DNA from 3 places in the Shewanella sp. 10N.286.48.B5 genome. Region 3 is predicted to be linked to each of the others. Evidence: predicted binding sites of a transcription regulator. Region 3 holds the regulator's gene; each other region holds the start of a gene.
The links. Region 3 encodes sigma-54, which starts transcription at its own class of promoters, with help from an activator protein. Its sites were predicted from a motif close to GTTGGCACGNNNNTNGNNT; they were not measured.
Positions count from the first base shown of each region.

Region 1: the regulator sigma-54 is predicted to act here: its motif matches at 3,203-3,221, upstream of BCU57_RS01825 (flagellar assembly protein T N-terminal domain-containing protein).
Region 2: the regulator sigma-54 is predicted to act here: its motif matches at 4,191-4,209, upstream of BCU57_RS13815 (TorF family putative porin).

Region 1 is NZ_MCVG02000001.1:426,991-433,403, reverse strand. Features, by position in the region: gene flgA (flagellar basal body P-ring formation chaperone FlgA) at 138-845, shown strand; gene flgM (flagellar biosynthesis anti-sigma factor FlgM) at 918-1,250, shown strand; gene BCU57_RS01840 (flagella synthesis protein FlgN) at 1,325-1,750, shown strand; gene BCU57_RS01835 (LPP20 family lipoprotein) at 1,883-2,338, opposite strand; gene BCU57_RS01830 (FlgO family outer membrane protein) at 2,335-3,039, opposite strand; gene BCU57_RS01825 (flagellar assembly protein T N-terminal domain-containing protein) at 3,312-4,502, shown strand; tRNA gene BCU57_RS01820 (tRNA-Arg) at 4,664-4,740, shown strand; one part of gene BCU57_RS01815 (IS3 family transposase) at 4,861-5,128, shown strand; one part of gene BCU57_RS01815 (IS3 family transposase) at 5,128-6,038, shown strand; gene BCU57_RS01810 (AAA family ATPase) at 6,035-6,413, shown strand, end outside.
Region 2 is NZ_MCVG02000001.1:3,227,142-3,233,554, forward strand. Features, by position in the region: gene BCU57_RS13780 (prephenate dehydrogenase) at 1-190, shown strand, start outside; gene BCU57_RS13785 (DUF3016 domain-containing protein) at 290-820, opposite strand; gene BCU57_RS13790 (hypothetical protein) at 1,178-1,513, shown strand; gene BCU57_RS13795 (DUF4240 domain-containing protein) at 1,608-2,117, opposite strand; gene BCU57_RS13800 (hypothetical protein) at 2,221-2,607, shown strand; gene BCU57_RS13805 (response regulator) at 2,695-3,492, shown strand; gene BCU57_RS13810 (HU family DNA-binding protein) at 3,734-4,006, shown strand; gene BCU57_RS13815 (TorF family putative porin) at 4,296-4,985, shown strand; gene BCU57_RS13820 (PA3496 family putative envelope integrity protein) at 5,279-5,455, shown strand; gene BCU57_RS13825 (hypothetical protein) at 5,522-5,914, opposite strand; gene BCU57_RS13830 (alanine/glycine:cation symporter family protein) at 5,984-6,413, opposite strand, start outside.
Region 3 is NZ_MCVG02000002.1:328,247-334,659, forward strand. Features, by position in the region: gene lptC (LPS export ABC transporter periplasmic protein LptC) at 1-57, shown strand, start outside; gene lptA (lipopolysaccharide transport periplasmic protein LptA) at 44-754, shown strand; gene lptB (LPS export ABC transporter ATP-binding protein) at 754-1,485, shown strand; gene BCU57_RS16335 (RNA polymerase factor sigma-54) at 1,620-3,104, shown strand; gene hpf (ribosome hibernation promoting factor) at 3,128-3,415, shown strand; gene ptsN (PTS IIA-like nitrogen regulatory protein PtsN) at 3,418-3,861, shown strand; gene rapZ (RNase adapter RapZ) at 3,858-4,706, shown strand; gene BCU57_RS16355 (HPr family phosphocarrier protein) at 4,732-5,004, shown strand; gene mgtE (magnesium transporter) at 5,203-6,413, shown strand, end outside.

The DNA.
Region 1 (6,413 bases), on a different contig from region 3:
CATCGCATTTAAGCGACGATTTCAATGAAAAAAGTCAAACTTCTGACAAAGATAACATTGAGAATGTTTAGCCTTATCATTGCTAATTAAAATTGAAGTTTAGAGGTAACCTGGCCAATCAAGCTAGTTAGAATATTATGAAGAAAAACATTCTACTATTGATCATTATTTTTTTATCTTTACCGGTTAACGCCAGTGAAGATGCCACCATAACTTACTCTCTATCGACCATTACTGAATTAGCTAAAGAGGTAGTAGCAAAAAAAATTGCTAAAAAGCCCAATGCGGTGATCAACATTAGCCCGCAAAATCTTGATGGCCGATTAACACCGCCAAGATGTTTGCCACCCATTAGTGTTGAAATGGCCAGTGACCGCGAAATTAGCCGCACCAACACCGTCAAAATTAGCTGTATCAGCCCTGATTATGACTACCCATGGCAAATGTTTATCTCGGTTAAAGTTGAGGTTATGTATCCAGTGGTGACAGCATTGGGAATTATTGAAAAAGGTGAGTTAATCACAGCAGATAATGTGGCAATTAACTATGTTGACCAACACAGTATCCGCGGGCAGTTTTTTTCTGAGATCTCACAATTACTCGGTACCCGCTCAAAAAGGCGTGTGTCAGCTAAAGCGCCTTTGCTAAACAATAATTTATGCTTTGTTTGCAAAGGAGATTCGGTATCTATTTATGCTAAAACAAACGCATTTGAAATAAAAACTGCCGGAGAAGCACTAAGAGATGGTAATATTGGCGATGCTATTAGAGTCAGAAATAGCAATTCTAACAGGCGATTAGATGTCATTGTCACAGGCGTTGGCGAAGTTGAAGTTAGAATGTAAAATATTCTAAAGTTTTTTCTGACAAGGCCGATAACCTGTTTGGAAAACCCTAACATTACGCTGGAGCCTCACATGGCAATTGATATTAACCATCTAAAAACAGCTTCTCATGCTCAGTTGCGCACCAATCGCGACGCAGGAGCAACAACGCAAACAGCTGACTCAGCGGCTAAGACCACGGCTGCCCCAGTAAAAACGGATTCGGTCAGTATTACTGCACAAGCGCAGCAGCTGCAGGGAGTGCAGAGTAATATGGCATCTTTACCAGAAGTTGACCAAAGCAAAGTTGATGCAATTAAATTAGCAATTTCAGAAGGTCGCTACAAAGTCGATCCTGAAAAGTTAGCTGCTAACATTGCTAGCTTTGAAGCTGATCTTGACGGATTAAATTTCGACCAAGAGTAACCTCATCGTTACTCTTGATATTATCGGCCACACATTACTTAACGGGTAATGTGGGTTTTAATAAAGAGTAACTTATGACTGAATTACTACAGCTGTTATCTTTTCAGCACGACACCTTGTCGTCGCTGAAATTACTTGTATCTGAAGAAAAATTAGCCCTTACTGAACGTGACGCAGATAAACTACTGTCACTGGCAAAAGACAAGGTTGACTGCCTAAACAACCTCAAACTTAATGATGAAAAGTTAGCCTCTCACCCAGAAAAAGCATTATTAAACGCTGAGCCAGAACTCATTGTTAAAGTCGAAGAAGCCAAAGCGATTCTAGACGAGTGCAAGGCCATCAATAGTCAAAATGCCAGCTTAATTGAGCTTAATATAGCCAGCCTTAATCGCTTCTCTCAAGCGCTGCAAATGAGCCGTAATGCATCAAGCCTGACCTATAATGACAAAGGCCGAACTTCAACGATTTCCTCTTTAGGGCAAAACCTTAAAGCATAATCGAGGCGGTAATTAACTGCCCTGCGAGTTACTAGATTGTGTTTTAAAAACCAAAAAACCGCTCAAAGAGCGGTTTTTTTTGTACTTCAGTTAAGTTAATTTAAATGACTGGATTTAAATAATTAAATTTAACTAAAAGTAAGTCACATGCTTAATCGTTCTAGGCCTATTTTGCTGCTGATATAGGCTCCATACCTGTGAAAAATCCAGTTCTAACTCAGTCACATACATATCACCAGCCGGATAGCTTTTGACCACTTTCGCGCCTTTAATCATGCCCGAGACACTGGCGGTAACGGTTTGCTTATTCAGCAACCAATCATCGACCAGGCTACTGGCATCAATCTGCTGGCCATACACTTGCTCAGCCAGTTCCCGATAAGCGGCAATTTTAGACGCTTGCATCGCCATTAACACCTTGTGAGATTGCTCTGTTGCCGGTTGCGTTGCTAACGGCGCATAACCAATAGCGGTTAGTTTAGGAAATTGTTTAGGCGCCTCGGTTTCCCATTGCACATACTTGTCGTTTACCGCACACCCGGACAAGGTGAGGGCTGCTGTCAGGGCTGCAAACAGTATTGCCTTCATTGGTTATCTCCTAAAATAGTCACGCTTGCCATACCTGCATGCTCGTTTCGATACAAGATGCCGTCTTTTGAAATCACCTTATTGGCAGGTGTTAAATAGCCTGGCAGGCTGTGGGTTTTAACAAAGGTTTGTACCGCTGACACTACTCGATTATTGCTAGTATTGACAATTCTGGCATTGACCACCACACCCTCTGAGGTAGTGCCCATGGTGGCTACGACCACATGGGATACCGCTAAATCTGTGGCAAGCTGCTTCCAGTCGCGGCTTAAAATAAACTCACCCTCCGCAGTGGCGCGAAGTGAACTAGCCACATTCATATCAACAAGATTAAATTCATTGGCATGAAATGCAGTCAACATGCCTTGCTGCAATTGCTGCCCCAGCAAATTAGTTTGTCCGTAATCATCAAGCATGACAGGTGTGGTGATCAGCAGTGGTTGATCAGCTCGTAAGCTGTCGTTTTGTAGCACTAATTCATTGACAATTTTTTCCGCCAAGCGGTTAACCCCAGCTTTGGGCGCTATGCCTGACTGCTGAATATCGTAGTGAATAACATGATCCGTTTTGGGCTCAGACTCATACCAAAAATTCATCTCATAGCCTTCATTGACATAAGATAAATCATCATACTCTGTCGGTTGTGAGCCAGCACAAGCTGTCATCAACATCATGATTGGAAGTAAACCAATTCGGCGCATATTGCATTCCTGTATTTAACTCAAGCATTGCTATGGGCTAAGGCGTTTGAGGCCTAAAGGTTAAAAATGAATTCTAAAAACACTATCGGCAATCAGGATAAAAACTTTAGATAATTAATCCCTTTCAGCATTGGCTTAACGACTTATATATTGAAAACCAATAACAGGCACATTCTTTGCATTTATTCTCAAACAATCGCTCCTAGTACTTTAACGCCATAAACTTGGCACTGTATTAGTCGTTCATCGTTATCTTTAAGCAAGTGATTAATATGAAAATATGCAGTAAAACAACCCAGCGACTCTACTCCGCAGCCATATTGCTGTTAGTCAGTATCTTGAGTCTGCCGTTAAAAGCTGAAATTATTGAAGTAACAGGCCATGCGAATATCATCAATGGTAATGTCGACAAAGCCCGTGAAGCGGCAATAAGCCAAGCATTAAGCTATGCCAGCATGCAAGTTGGCGTTGGCGTTAATGTTAATAGCCAATACAGCATGGGTCAGGGGCAGTTAAGCCAAGATGCATTTCAGTTTAGTCATATAGGACAAGACAATAATATTGAACTGGTATCTGAAATGCTCACCAGCACTGACATTACTGTATTACTAAGATTAGATCTTCAAGACGACTCAGCTCAGCAATGCCGAGGTCAGCAATTAAGAGCGGCAATAATGGTGCCTCAGGCCAGTATTCAAGATCGCGCTCAATTACGTTATGGTCAGTTATTAAACTTTACTCAAGCACTATCACAACAGTATGGCGTGCTACTAAATAGTCACTCCCATAATAGCTTTGCCCGCATTCACGCCGATGAAGCACTCGATCACAGCAATGAGTTAATCAATTTTAAAGGTAATCGCATCCCAAGTTGGTTAGGCGAAATCACCGATAGCCAATATATCTTACAACCAGAAATCCTCGATATGTCAACCGAGCCCACCTCAGGATTAATGTTTGGCTTATTTCACGGCTATCCACAAAGACAAATCAGCTTTAAGTTAACTTTGTATCACGCTATTAGCGGTGAAAAAGTCTGGAGTAAAGATTACTCAGCACAGGCGCAGTGGGAGTTTGAACGTGACGAAACCGTATCACCCACCACTAAACGTTTTTGGCGCTCAAGCTATGGCCAAACGGTTAACCAGCTTATGCAGCAAAGCACTGTTGACATTGATAATTTGCTAAATTGTCGCCCACTGCTGGGACAAATTGTGGCTAAACAAGGCAATAGAATAATTATTAACTTAGGCCGTAAGCACCATGTGAGAGCCGGTGATAGCTTTCAAATTGTATTGCAACAAAACATCCCTGACAGAGTGAATTTAATGCGCGCCGTTGCCACACCAAACCGCGCAACAGTCACCATTGATCAAGTATCAGAAGAAAGTGCCACCGCAGTATTACAAGGCATAGACGCAACAGGGAATATTCAAATACAAGATATCGTGATTAAGATTTAAGCAACTAAATTTAAAGCCTTTTAATCAAGATTAAAACTTGTATAATTGCGCTTAGTCTCCCTATAGCTCAACAGGATAGAGCAGTCGCCTCCTAAGCGATCGATCAGGGTTCTTATGTACTATAGATGTAAGTGCACAAGTAAAGACGAAGAAAAATTTATCGGGACGTAGCTCAACTGGATAGAGCAGCCGCCTCCTAAGCGGCAGGTTGTGGATTCGATCTCCACCGTTCCGACCATTTTCATTTCAAGTATCTAAGTTTATCTCGCTTCAGCATTACTTACACTGTAGTGGCATAGTTAATTTGGCCACCTAGTTAGAGGTGATATCATCACCTCATAAGTTAACAGGTGACACTATGAAAAAACGTACAAGAAGACTTTTTAGTGCAGAGTTCAAACTTGAATCTGCACAACTCGTGCTAGATCAGAATTACTCAATTGTTGAAGCTGCTCAAGCTATGAATGTGGGCAAATCAACCATGGATAAGTGGGTACGACAATTAAGAGAAGAGCGACAAGGTAAGCAGCATAAAGCATCACCTATATCACCAGAACAAGTTGAAATTCGAGAGTTAAAAAAGCAACTAGCTCGCCTCCAGGAACACAACGAAATATTAAAAAAGGCCACAGCTCTGTTGATGTCGGACTCACTGAACAATTCTTAATAATTGAGAAACTCAGGCAGAGCTATAGCATAAAAACATTATGCGAAGTGTTCAGTATTCATCGTAGTAGTTACAAGTATTGGAGAAAGAGACCAATAACCATTAACGCAGATAAGGTTAAGCTTCGCAGCCTAGTCAGCGAAGTACACACTGCAAGTAATGGATCGGCAGGTGCTAGAACGATTGCAGATATGGTTAGCCAGCAGGGTGTCTCGCTAAGCCGTTATCGTGCCACTAAGTTGATGAAAGAGCTTGGTATAGTTAGCTGCCAGGTACCTAGGCACAAATACCGAAAAGCGACACTAGAACATATTGAAATCCCTAATCACCTAGGTCGACAATTCGCTGTCACAGCTCCGAATGAAGTCTGGGTTGGTGATGTTACCTACGTGTGGGCTGGTAACCGTTGGATGTACTTAGCTGTGGTGATTGATCTATTTGCACGTAAAGTGATTGGCTGGGCTATGTCGTTATCACCTGATAGTCGTTTAACTGGCAAAGCGCTTTCGATGGCCTATGAAGGTCGTGGTAAACCTAAAGATGTTATGTTCCATAGCGATCAAGGGACTCACTATACAAGCAGAAGATATCGGCAACTATTATGGCGATACCAGCTCAAACAAAGTTTATCTCGACGTGGGAATTGTTGGGATAATAGTCCTATGGAACGTTTTTTTAGGAGCCTTAAGACAGAATGGATACCAACTACAGGGTATCGTAATTTTACTGAAGCGCAGAATGAAATTACACGATACATTATTGGATATTATTGTCAGCTTCGGCCGCATCAATATAACGGCGGGCTGACGCCCAATGAGTCAGAACGATTGTTCTGGTTAAACTCTAAGACTGTGGCCAATATTTCTTGACCACTACAGACGTACCGCTGGGGAAGAATTCATACAAGACAAACAGTGGCAAATACTACGTCACGATAAAGGCTGACCCAGATAGCATCCCAGTGCAACCTGCCGTTGGTCAGCATTGGTCGGTTAAAGGCGCTAGACAAATAGATGATATGGATATGGGTGATTACGTGATGCAGCAGCACACTTATGAATCACCAGTGAAAGTTGAATGTAGCTTGCCAGAAACAGGTGAGCAGTTGATCCGTTTTATTGCGAGAGAAAGTGCCTTTAAGGGTATCGGTGAAAGCAAAGCAAGAGCACTATGGGAGTGTTTGGGCAAAGATTTTCATGCCACCTTGAAATATGACACACCAGAATCAAGAGAGCGCCTTAGAA
Region 2 (6,413 bases), on a different contig from region 3:
AATTTTTACCGAAGAACAAGGCTTTAGCCAAAGTAGTAACCGCTTCTTGCCTTATGTACAAGAATTAGCTGACGAGTTAGATGAGATCCAAGAACTCAGACATATTCCGCCTGAAACCTTAGAGGCTTATGTGAAAAAGCTCGGTGCTTTGCTGCAAACCTTGCACTTATTCAAACAGAACACCAAATAGCTAACACCAGCACTTAGTGATGTTTAGGCACAAAAAAGCGGCTTATCAATAAGCCGCTTTAGATTTTAAATATAACATAAACTACTGAATCATAGATATTTATAACTTAGGTGCTACGGTTTTCTTTAACCAATCTTCAAGCATTTTAGTCTCATACTCAAACGGCTTTTGATTACGGGTTGAATGGGTGCCATACATAAAGTTCATATCAACTAACTTTTCATCACCGGCCATAATCACTTGCTCACCTTCAGTGATGCTGTAGCTAAAGGTCATACGTGGTGGGTATAAGTCTTTTACAATCCGCAGTTCACTAGCGGAGGTCGCGCCAAATGTTGGCCGCAGATCACCGGCTAAATCCACATCAGAAACCACCATCTCAAGTTTCTGCTCTGGTTTTAAAATCTTTTCAGCTTCTTTGTTGATATTTTTAGTCATAGTGTCGAAAAAGCGCTGCTGAAAACGAGATTTCACTTCATTGGCCGTTTTTAAATCTCGGTACTTTTTAGGTTCTTGCCATTGAATTTTAACCACACCGTCTTCAGTCACTGGGTTGACCACGACTTCGTCCTTAGCTGCAGCAACATTACATACCAATGCACCTGCTAATAGTAAATATTTCATTTTCATCATTTTCCCCTAGCTATGAACCTAGTGTTTAAAAAATCAACAATTCTATACTTGTCGGATTATACAAGCAGTTACCTGAATATAAGCTTAACCTACTCTAGCAATACTTGCTGAAACAACATTTGATAGAGATTAATACCGACCAACCCAAAATCTGCTCAAATAACAAACCAACTGTTCAGTAATCATTCAGTAAAAATAGGTTAATGTGTCTCTCAACAAGTACTAGCGCCTTATTTCCCTTAACAATATCAAGGTGAATATCGCGAAAGACTGACCAACGAATAAAATTTGGACATATATATCGCTCAAGGATTCAGCGCTAATAGCAATTAACGTATCAATACTGGAGTTAATATGAATAACATCGAAACCAATACAGCAATCGGCACAACTACCAGCAATAAGATGATTAAGCCTATCGCTCTCGCAGCGACAGTTTTTATCGCCATGCTGGTGTCATCTTCAAGCTTTGCCCATCAATTTGATATCGATTCAAAAGGCGCCGAAGCGATAAAACAACACCAGCAATTAATGAACCAGCATATACAAGTCGCTGAGCAAGAGTTTAATGCTGAATTAGAGAAAAACCTTGATCAGCAGTTACAAACCGCTGCACACAAGTTTATGACTCAAGCCTGCGCTAAATACGGTTTAGAGTTTGATACTCAATCAGAAACTTGCAGTAGCTAAGTCTGCCGATTGACAGGCTTACATCTCAATTACACTAAAAATGCAGCTATAAAGCTGCATTTTTTGTGGATGCTTAATTAACTTTCAGCGATATTTAAAATGGAAAACGCTGGCTTAATAAAGGATAGTTTTTACGGAGATCTTTTTTCTTGGTACTGAACTTTTTACCTTGAGGAGTATGCTGACCAGAGGGTACAAAAGGCAGCTCTTCACCGCAGCGGTCTTCATAGATTTTTCCGGCAATCAAATCATAATCTTCAATAAAGGGATAAGCATAGTCATCTTTTGTTGGCCATAACTCAAGCTCGCCCAAACAGTCGGGGTTAGCAATAATCTTGTTATACCAGGTCTCACCTAAGGATAAAATAAACCCTCGAAACTCCACAAAGCCATAATCTGAATCACAGCCAGTAACAATGTAAGCTGCGCCCCAAATATCCCAGCGGTAACTGCGGCGCATTTGTTGGCCAAATATCTTATCAAAAGCCGCTAAGTCAGCATCATCGAGCGCCGACAATTTTTCCACTAATTGATCATGGCACGCTTGCTCTGATTGCTCAGGATGGCTACGGGTCACCAAAGACCAAAATTCCGCCTCAGTCATTACTTATCCTAATTTCTTAAAAAACGTTTTCACAAACTATCTCTACTCACGCTATTCTACACCACATGACCACTCACATAGTTCCAATAATGATAATAATACTATGAATAAACCACCGTTAAGATTAACCCTATTAATTGCATTGTACGTGTTACTGTCTATTGTGGCCCTTTGGCGCTCTTATAGCATTCAAAGTATAGATTTATTCAGTATCGGCGTTATCCCTGTGTTGGTTGGCTTATTAATGCGAACACACTGGGCCAGCATTGCCTTAAAGGTATATTTAGCCATTCAAACCTTAGCGATATTAGCACTGTCTACCACTGCTATTATCGCCTATCAAATCACTCCTGAAGATGTAAAAGTGGTGTTCAATGGCTTTAATATCCCTATTCCTGCCATTGCTGCGGTACTATTTTCACTGCTGGTGTTTCAATACTGGGTGGCATTTTGTAAAGAAACAGCGATTTATTTGAAGCCCAAAAGTTAACAAAGGCGCCCTGCTGACTATATTCATCCCTTAGCATAAGTTAACATGCGCCCATAAAACTCAGATCGAATAATAAGAAGCTATATAATGAGCCATTTATCGCCCAGTGAATTATCCATTTTGCTAGTTGAACCATCTGATGTTCAGAGAAAAATAATTATTTCACGCCTGCAACAAGAAGGCGTACATAGCATACAAACCGCCGCTAATCTTGCTCAAGCTAAAGAGATTATTGTTCGACACACGCCAGATCTCATTGTCAGCGCTTTACACTTTACTGACGGTGAAGCGACTGAACTACTCAGTTTTATTAAACAAAACTCTGACTATCAAGATATTCAATTTATGTTGGTATCCAGTGAATGTCGCCGTGAGCAACTGGAAATATTTAGGCAATCTGGAGCCGTCGCGATTTTACCTAAGCCTTTCGATGCCGATCATTTGGCCACAGCACTGAATTCCACTATTGATTTAATCAGTAATGACGAACTGGACCTAAGCCATTTTGATGTTCAGGATATTCGCACTTTAGTGGTTGATGATAGCCGCATGGCGCGAAACATTATCAAACGAACTATTACTAATTTAGGTATTCGGATGATAAGCGAGGCAACTGATGGCGCTGAAGCTATCGAATTAATGCAACAGCAAATGTTTGATTTAGTAATCACCGATTACAATATGCCAAGTGTTGATGGACTGGCATTGACCCAATATATACGCCACCAAAGCCAGCAGTCTCATGTGCCGATTTTGATGGTGTCATCAGAAGCTAACGATACCCACCTAAGCAACGTATCAAGCGCAGGTGTTAATGCGCTATGTGATAAACCCTTTGAACCTAAGTTAGTGAAGCAACTCCTGTATCAACTGTTAGAAGATTGATAGCTAACAAATTTTTGTAGGCCAAAGTTCAAAATGAGCAGCAACAAATCAATAAACTTGATAAAAACGGCAGAAGCAGTTAATTCACTCAGCCGAGTTTAAGCTAACTAGATCACTAAAAAGTTACTTATTTGCAATATAGCAGCACATTTATCAGATAAAATGCTTTCAAAGCCTTATGGCTTATGGCATGTTAATCTAGTTCTAAATAAATACATCTATGGAAAGCAGAGAATACAACATGAACAAAAGTGAATTAATTGCAAAAATTGCAGAAAATGCTGAGTTAACAAAAGCTGAAGCGGGTCGTGCACTAAAGTCTTTTGAAGAAGCGGTAACTGAAGCCATGAAAAACGGCGACAAGATTTCTATCGTAGGTTTTGGTTCTTTCGAAACATCAGTTCGTGCTGCACGTACAGGTCGTAACCCACAAACCGGCCAAGAGATCCAAATTGCTGAAGCAACAGTACCTAAGTTTAAAGCAGGTAAAACGCTAAAAAATAGTGTTAACTAAAAACCGCTAAAACGATAAAACCTCCTTTTTTGGAGGTTTTTTTATGTCTTTTTTTTGCATAAATAAGTAAAAACAACACTTAAACTGCACAATTAAAGTGCAACTACGCATCATCAAGTGGCAACATAAATGCAACATAAATGTGCAGTAATTTTTAAGCTATTGATTAATTTAATTTTATAAACATGGCACATCATTAGCAACACGTACCTCAGATAAAACAACATTTAGCGTCGACCCGACTTTATGCAAGATGCTAATTGAATAATAAAACTTTGAGGGAATGAAAATGAAAAAATCTCTGTATCAAGCTATTGCGCTATCAACAGGTTTACTTTTAAGCACTACAGCTTTAGCTGAAGTCACGGGTAATATTGGCGCGACGTCAGACTATATTTGGCGTGGTGTGTCACAAACTAGTGGTGCTGCGGTTCAGGGGGGCATTGATTATGGCCATGAGTCAGGTTTCTATGTCGGTGGTTGGGCATCAAATGTAGATTTTGGTGACGGCACCTCTTATGAGCTTGATGTGTATGCCGGTTTCGGTGGTGACATTACAGAAGACTTAAGCTACGACATTAACTACCTTTATTACGCTTACCCAGATTCACCGGGCAGTGTTGATTTTGGTGAAGTAACAGTTGGTCTCGCGTGGAAATGGTTAGATGTCGCATACTCTTACACAGTCAATGGCGGTGATGATATTGCTGAAAGCCCATTAGATTCAAAAGATATGATGTATGCTCAAGCTAACCTGACTTTCCCATTAACTGAAAAAGTGTCACTGGGTTTCCATTATGGTTACTCAAACGGTGATGTAATCACCAGCTGGTACGGCACTGATAGCTATTCTGAGTACAACGTATCACTAAGCACTGATACTGATTTCGGTACTATCTCGTTCATGGCAACAGATACTGATTTAGAAGATGATGATGCTAAAATTGTTCTTGGTTACTCATATAGCTTCGATCTATAACCATCAAAAGTATTAAATGATGTTAGCTATTTAATCTAAATTATTAAAAAATCAAAAAACGTCACCTTAGGGTGGCGTTTTTTATTGCTCTGAGCCTCAAAATCCTCACCACAGAAGTGCGCATTTTTTTTATTAGCTGCTACATTCAAATTATGAGGTTATTTTTCTGCTGCCTAGCAAATTATTGCTCAGCAATATTGTGCTCACGGTTTCAAGCCGTTCAGGCTGTGATTACCGTTTATGTAAAGCCATTAATTATGCTTTACGAGTACCACCCATGTGAGGATAAAGTGATGGCTAATATTACTGAGACTATCCCAAATGATACTGAAATCGAGGCAATGGTTTCACCAAAAAATCAACGCTCCGCTGAAATTATTGAACGTAAAAGGCAGGTTAAACGCCGCTTAGATGATTATCTAGAACAAGCTGAATTGCGAAAAAGCTTAGGGGAAGATGATTTATTTTAGCCTACCCCCCCTTTTACGGGGTCATCTGGCCAATACTTTTTATAAGGTTAAGACTTCACTTTAAGATTAAGACTTTAAGAGGTATGCAAGACCAGTGCACTCTAAATAAATTGAACAGGCTGGGTAAATCATTTTGCCGCAGTCTGTGATGATGAGTGCATTACCGCCCCTTTGTTGGGTTTGCACTTTCAATTCTTTTTTCAGCGTGTTGATACTGGGAACACCAACCTCTATTGCTTCAGGGTTGTTAGCGCAATAAGTCGTCACCACCTCACCTAGCGGTTCATTGTCATGATTATACAATTCACTAGGCAGATAGATATCAACCGTTGAAGCAGTCGCTTGATAAGTAATATATTCATCAGCATTGGTTCTAATAGAGATACCATTACAGCCACCGACGACCAATGAAGTCATCAGTAATAAACTCAATGGAAGTATTTGGGGTGAAAATTTCATCGATAGAATTCCTTCTCAGTTGAGGCATACACCCTCTGTGTATGCCATCATCATTCATCAACAGCGTTATTAGCTCTCTAATGCCTTAGCTTTTTGCTTGGCAAAATACTCTCGGGTTAAACCAAAGACCACAGGACTTAATAGGACTAGCGCAATTAAGTTAGGAATGGCCATCATTGCATTAAGCGTGTCAGCCAATAGCCAAATAAACTCTAATGAACTCACGGCGCCTATGGGTACCACAAGGGTCCATATTAAACGAAATGGTTTTACCGCTTTATCGCCAAGCAAGTATTGAACACACTTCTCACTATAAAAACTCCACCCTAGAATAGTCGTGAAGGCAAACACAGCAAGTGCTACCGCCACAATATAATTACCCATAGGTAATGCATGTGAAAAGGCATATGAAGTTAATGCGGCGCCGTTCTCGCCTGATGTCCAAGCACCGGAAACAATAATCGCTAAACCAGTAATAGAGCACACAATGATGGTATCA
Region 3 (6,413 bases):
AATGCTCAAGAACTTGAACTTTTAAGTCAAGTAGAAGGAACGTATGAAGCAAAGTAAACTTTTGATTGCCTCACTACTCAGTGTAGTCAGTATTGCCAGCGCCTATGCAAAAGAAGGCGATTTACAGCAAGAGCTTAAAGTCGCAGCTGTGAGCCAAAAAGCTGACATAAAAAACAATCAGGTCATCTTCTATGGCCCAGTTAATGTGACTCAAGGGTCGATTAACATTAATGCCGACGAATTACGCGCATTTGGCACCGAAAGCGGCACCCAAAAAACCATGGTTGCCACAGGTAACCCTGCGACATTTTCCCAAGAGTTAGATGATGGCCGTATTGGTACTGCCAGTGCCGATGAAATTAAATATGAGCTTGCCACTAGCATTTTAACCTTAACGGGTAATGCTAAATTGGACCAAGCTGGCAGCCAGGTTACTGGTAACCTAATTAGCTACAACATTGAAAAGCAGCAGTTAATTGCTGAAAGCACCGGTACTGGTGAAGATCGGGTTATCACTATTTTTCAACCAGAAAGTCACCCAGACTTGATTGATTCTGAAAAGAAAAAAGATGAGCAACCACATTTACCAGACAGCGCTAAACCCGGTGATGACACGCCACCAGCTATAATTGAAAACAACAATTTATCTGCTGTAGAGGCTGTGAACTCAACTGAAACACCCGAAGTAACTGAATCACTTAACGCTGAGGCGCAGGCGACATTGTCAGCCCCAGCAGCTGAGCAAAATGACTAATGACCCAAATTACGTTAACCGCTGAAAATCTCGCTAAGAGTTATAAAAGTCGCCAGGTAGTAAAAGATGTCAGCCTGACGGTAAAAACCGGCCAAATTGTTGGCTTACTTGGCCCTAATGGCGCGGGTAAAACCACCACCTTTTATATGGTCGTAGGCCTAGTCAAAAGTGATAAGGGCCGCATTCTGATCGATGAAGATGATTTAACCGCAGATCCAATGCATTTGCGCGCCCGAAAAGGCATTGGCTACTTACCTCAAGAAGCCAGTATTTTTCGTAAGCTCACAGTACACGATAATATAATGGCAGTGCTTCAAACTCGCAAAAGCTTATCAAATGAGCAGCGCATTGAAGAACTGGAACATTTATTAGAAGAATTTAACATAACTCATATCCGTGATAGCCAAGGTATGGCGTTATCGGGAGGCGAGCGTCGCCGAGTTGAAATTGCACGCGCATTAGCGGCAAATCCTAAGTTTATTTTATTAGATGAACCTTTTGCAGGGGTAGATCCTATCTCAGTAATCGACATCAAGAAAATTATTCAACAACTTAAAAGCCGTGGTTTAGGGGTGCTAATTACCGACCATAATGTCCGTGAAACACTTGATGTGTGTGAGCGAGCATATATTGTGAGTCACGGAAACTTGATTGCTGAAGGAACACCTGCTGAGATCTTAGTCAATCAGCAAGTTAGGTCGGTATACTTAGGTGAACAATTCAAGCTATAGTTAGCACTATTCAGTTTTTAGTATGGCATTCGCGGCCAACAACAAACCTTAATCTAGTCTATTTTTCTAGGATCATAAACTAGCGCCCACACTGTTCGTCGCGATGATGTAATTCAATTAGGGACAAGCGGTACATGAAAGCCTCACTCCAACTCAAAATGGGTCAACACTTAACCATGACCCCACAGTTGCAACAAGCGATTCGCTTATTGCAACTTTCCTCATTGGAGCTACAGCAAGAAATTCAACAAGCACTTGATTCAAACCCGCTATTAGAGCTTGAAGACGAATTCACTAAAGCCAAAGAGCCCGTAAAAGAAAACGCCCTGCAAACTGACACCGATTTTAGTGATAATAGCCAAGTCACCATAGAAAAAGACACCTCAACGGTTGATACCACTGAATCGCTCACTAAAGATTCTATGCCTGAAGAACTCCCTATGGATACCACATGGGATGAGGTGTATACCGCCTCGCCTACTTCTGGCTCTGGCGCAGTATCGAGCGGTAATGATATGCCGTTTCAAGGCGAAACCAGTGAAGGCTTGTATGAGCATCTTGAATGGCAAAAAAACCTCACTCCCTTTTCTGAAAATGACTTAGTGATTGCAACCGCCATTATTGATGCCATTGATGAGCGCGGTTACCTCACCCAGAGCGTTGAAGACATTTTGCAATCCTTAGGCACTGACGATATCGAACTCGATGAAGTTGAAGCTGTACTTAAACGGGTACAACACTTCGATCCCGTCGGCATTGCAGCGCGAGATTTAAGTGAGTGTCTATTAATTCAATTAGGCCAATACCCTAATGAAATTCCTTGCATAGATAATGTTAAGTTACTGATTAAAGATCATCTTGATTTAATCGCCGGTCGTGACTTTAGGTTACTGATGCGTAAAACCAAGCTTAAAGAAGATGATTTACGTGAAGCCATTGAATTTATTCAAACGCTCAATCCACGTCCAGGCTTGCAAATTACCCCCATTAAAGATGAGTACGTCATTCCTGATGTTACTGTACTTAAAAAGAATGGTCGCTGGGTGGTCGAGCTAAATCCCGATAACATGCCTAAAATTGGCGTTAATCAGCAATATGCAGCTATGGCCAAAGGCGGTTCAAGCCAAGCTGACAGCCAATTTATTCGTGGTCATTTACAAGAAGCTAAATGGTTTATCAAAAGCATCGATAGCCGTAATGAAACCTTACTAAAAGTGGCTAACTGTATCGTACAATTTCAGCAAGGTTTCTTTGAGTTCGGTGAAGAAGCCATGAAGCCGATGGTGCTCAATGATATTGCTGAAGCGGTTGAAATGCACGAGTCGACCATTTCGCGGGTCACGACCCAAAAATACATGCATACCCCCCGTGGACTTTTTGAACTAAAATATTTTTTCTCAAGCCATGTAAGTACCGATGATGGTGGAGAATGCTCTTCTACAGCAATTCGCGCATTTATTAAAAAGCTCGTAGCTGCAGAAAACCCGAAAAAGCCTCTTAGTGATAGTAAAATGGCGACACTATTGGCTGAACAAGGGATTAACGTTGCTCGACGTACGATAGCCAAATATCGAGAGGCAATGCTCATCCCTCCCTCAAACCAACGCAAAAGCTTATAACTTTTGTTATTGGAGGATGACCTATGCAAATTAACCTGACTGGAAACCATATTGAAATAACTCAATCTTTACGGGAATACGTGCAAACAAAATTTTCAAAGCTTGAACGACACTTCGAACAGATCAATAATGTTCACGTTGTGCTCGATGTTCAAAAGCTACAACAGATTGCCGAAGCCAAACTGCACCTAAAAGGCGGTGAAGTGTTTGCTGTATCGCGTAACGCTGATATGTATGTGGCAATAGACGCCCTGATAGATAAGCTAGACCGTCAGGTAATTAAACATAAAGAGAAACTCACTAAGCATTAACGATGGAACTTCGTACCATCCTGCAGCCGGCGTGCACTACCTGTGCCACTCCGGGCAGTAAGAAAAAGGTACTGGAATTAATCAGCAATTTAATGGCTGCCCAGTACCCAACCCTTTCTTCACAGGCTATTTTTGAAAGTCTAATAGCGCGTGAAAAAATGGGCAGTACAGGTATAGGAAATGGCATAGCAATTCCACATGGGCGCTTAGATAATATCGAAGAACCCATTGCTATTTTAATCAAATGCGAAGAGCCAATCGCCTTTGATGCCATAGACAAGCAACCTGTAGATATTTTATTTGCGCTTCTTGTACCTGCAGATCAGTGCCAGCAACACCTAAGCACATTATCTAGCATGGCAGAGAAACTCAGTGATAAATTGATACTTAAACGACTTCGAAAGAGTCATGACGCTACAGAACTTTATCAGGTTATTACTGCATGAAACTTGTCATCGTATCGGGACGTTCAGGTTCAGGAAAATCAGTCGCACTGAGAGTGCTTGAAGATTTAGGTTATTACTGTGTTGATAACCTGCCACTGCCACTGATTGGCAGCCTGCTTGAACAGCTTAAAGATAGTAACGAGCTTGTCGCCATTAGCGTCGATGTGCGTAATATCGAAGAGCAAGGCAAAGTACTCAAAGAGCAAATTGCTTTACTGTCTGACGATACCTGCATTACCAGTTTCTTTTTAAACGCCAACGATAAAGTGTTACTGAAGCGTTTTAGTGAGACCCGCCGATTACACCCACTGTCTAAGAATCAAATTTCGTTACAAGAAGCCATTAAGCTTGAGGGGCGGTTACTCGAACCCATAGCCAAAATGGTTGATCACTATATCGACACCTCGCAAACTAATATCTACGAATTGAGCGATCATGTTCGGCAAATCTTGCTAGGCAGTGTTGATAAAGAATTAGTGGTACATTTTGAGTCATTTGGCTTTAAGCATGGCATGCCGGCTGAAGCAGACTTTATGTTTGATGTGCGCTTTTTACCGAATCCGCACTGGGAGCTTGAGTTAAGGCCCTACACAGGCCTAGATGCGCCCGTGCAAGAGTTCTTAGAGCGACAGCCTTTGGTGAATAAGTTTATCTGGCAAATTGAAAACCTTTTTGACACTTGGATGCCACATTTAGAGCGTAATAACCGCAGCTACCTGACCATTGCCATTGGTTGTACTGGCGGTCAGCACCGTTCGGTTTATATTGCCGATCAGCTCGCTAAACGTTTCAACAACTCTAAGCACAAAGTCAGCGCCCGCCATAGAGAGCTTGGCATTGAATAAGCTAACCACAACGCCAGCCAAAACGGTGGCCTATTCAAAGCAAATTACCATCAGTAACAAGCTAGGCTTGCATGCGCGAGCGGCGACTAAATTGGCAATTTTAGCTACCGAGTTTGACGCAACTATCACCCTTATCCAAGGTGAGAAACAAGCCAGTGCTGCCAGTGTATTGGGGTTATTAATGTTAGAAAGTGGCATTGGTAAAATCATTACTGTTGAAGCTCAAGGCCGTGATGCAGAAAAAGCCCTTGAGGCCGTATGCAAGTTAATCAACGATAAATTTGACGAAGAAAGCTAACCGCCTGCGCCCAGTAACATCTCCAAGGAAACACAGCGACTCACCTTTTCCATTATTTTATTAGCTATACTCAACACACCACCAAGCAGTATTAGCGTATTTATGAATTGCGCATCAAGCCATCAGATATTAGAAATTTCTTCATTCTTTCCGGTGAGTTAAGTTAACATTTCATCATCGTCTTTTCAGGAGTAGCCAATGGGTATTGAAGTCATCGACAGCGAACTGACCGAACAACGTCTTAATCAGCTTACACAAGCATTAGGTAGCGGTATGTTTGTTCATGTCAGAAATATGCTTCATGACATGGCCGCCTCCGATGTCGCATTAATTCTTGAATCATCACCGCCGAAAACTCGTCAAGTGTTATGGCAACTGATTGATCATGAGCAAGCGGGTGAAATCCTAGAAGAACTCGGTGAAGAGTTAAAAGATTCACTCATCAGCGCTATGACCCCAGAAAAAGTAGCCCAAGCCACCTCAGGGATGGATACCGATGACTTGGCTTACATCTTAAGAAGTTTGCCAGATGCTGTTTATAAAAAAGTACTGCAATCCATGAGCAGTCAAGACCGCCATCGCGTCGAACAAGCACTGTCATACCCTGATGACACCGCTGGCAGTATCATGAATACTGATACGGTCACTTTGCGTCCTGACGTTAATATTGATGTGGTATTACGCTATTTACGCCAGCGCGGCAACTTACCCGATACCACAGATACCTTATATGTGGTTGATCGCAACGATCATGTGCTTGGTGGGGTGCGCCTTGCCGATCTACTCACTTGTGATCCTAATTCAACCATTCGCAGCATCATGGATCCTGAATTAGAAAGCATCCCTGTGGACATGCCTGATAATGAAGTGGCGCAATTATTTGAACGCCATGACTGGATTTCGGCCCCAGTGGTAGATGAAGCGCAAAAATTATTAGGCCGTATTACCATTGATGATGTGGTCGATGTTATTCGTGAAGATGCCGAACACTCAATGATGGGGATGGCGGGTATGGATGACGATGAAGATACCTTTGGCCCCGTAATGAAAAGCACCTTCAGACGCTCGCTATGGCTTACCATTAACTTGTTTGCCGCCTTACTTGCTGCATCAGTAAGTAATATGTTTGAAGGCACGTTAGAGCAATTTGCCACCATCGCGATTTTAATGACTATTGTCCCTAGTATGGGCGGTGTGGCAGGCAATCAAACCTTAGCTCTGGTTATTCGTGGTATCGCCTTGGGTCATATTGGCCAAAGTAACTCCCGTTGGCTTATCGGTAAAGAATTAGCCATTGGTTTTCTTAATGGCCTCATGTGGTCGGTACTGGTCTTCTTTGCAGTGTGGCTATGGAAAGGTGATATGGCACTGGGCGGTCTCATTGGCGGCGCGATGCTCATTAACATGAC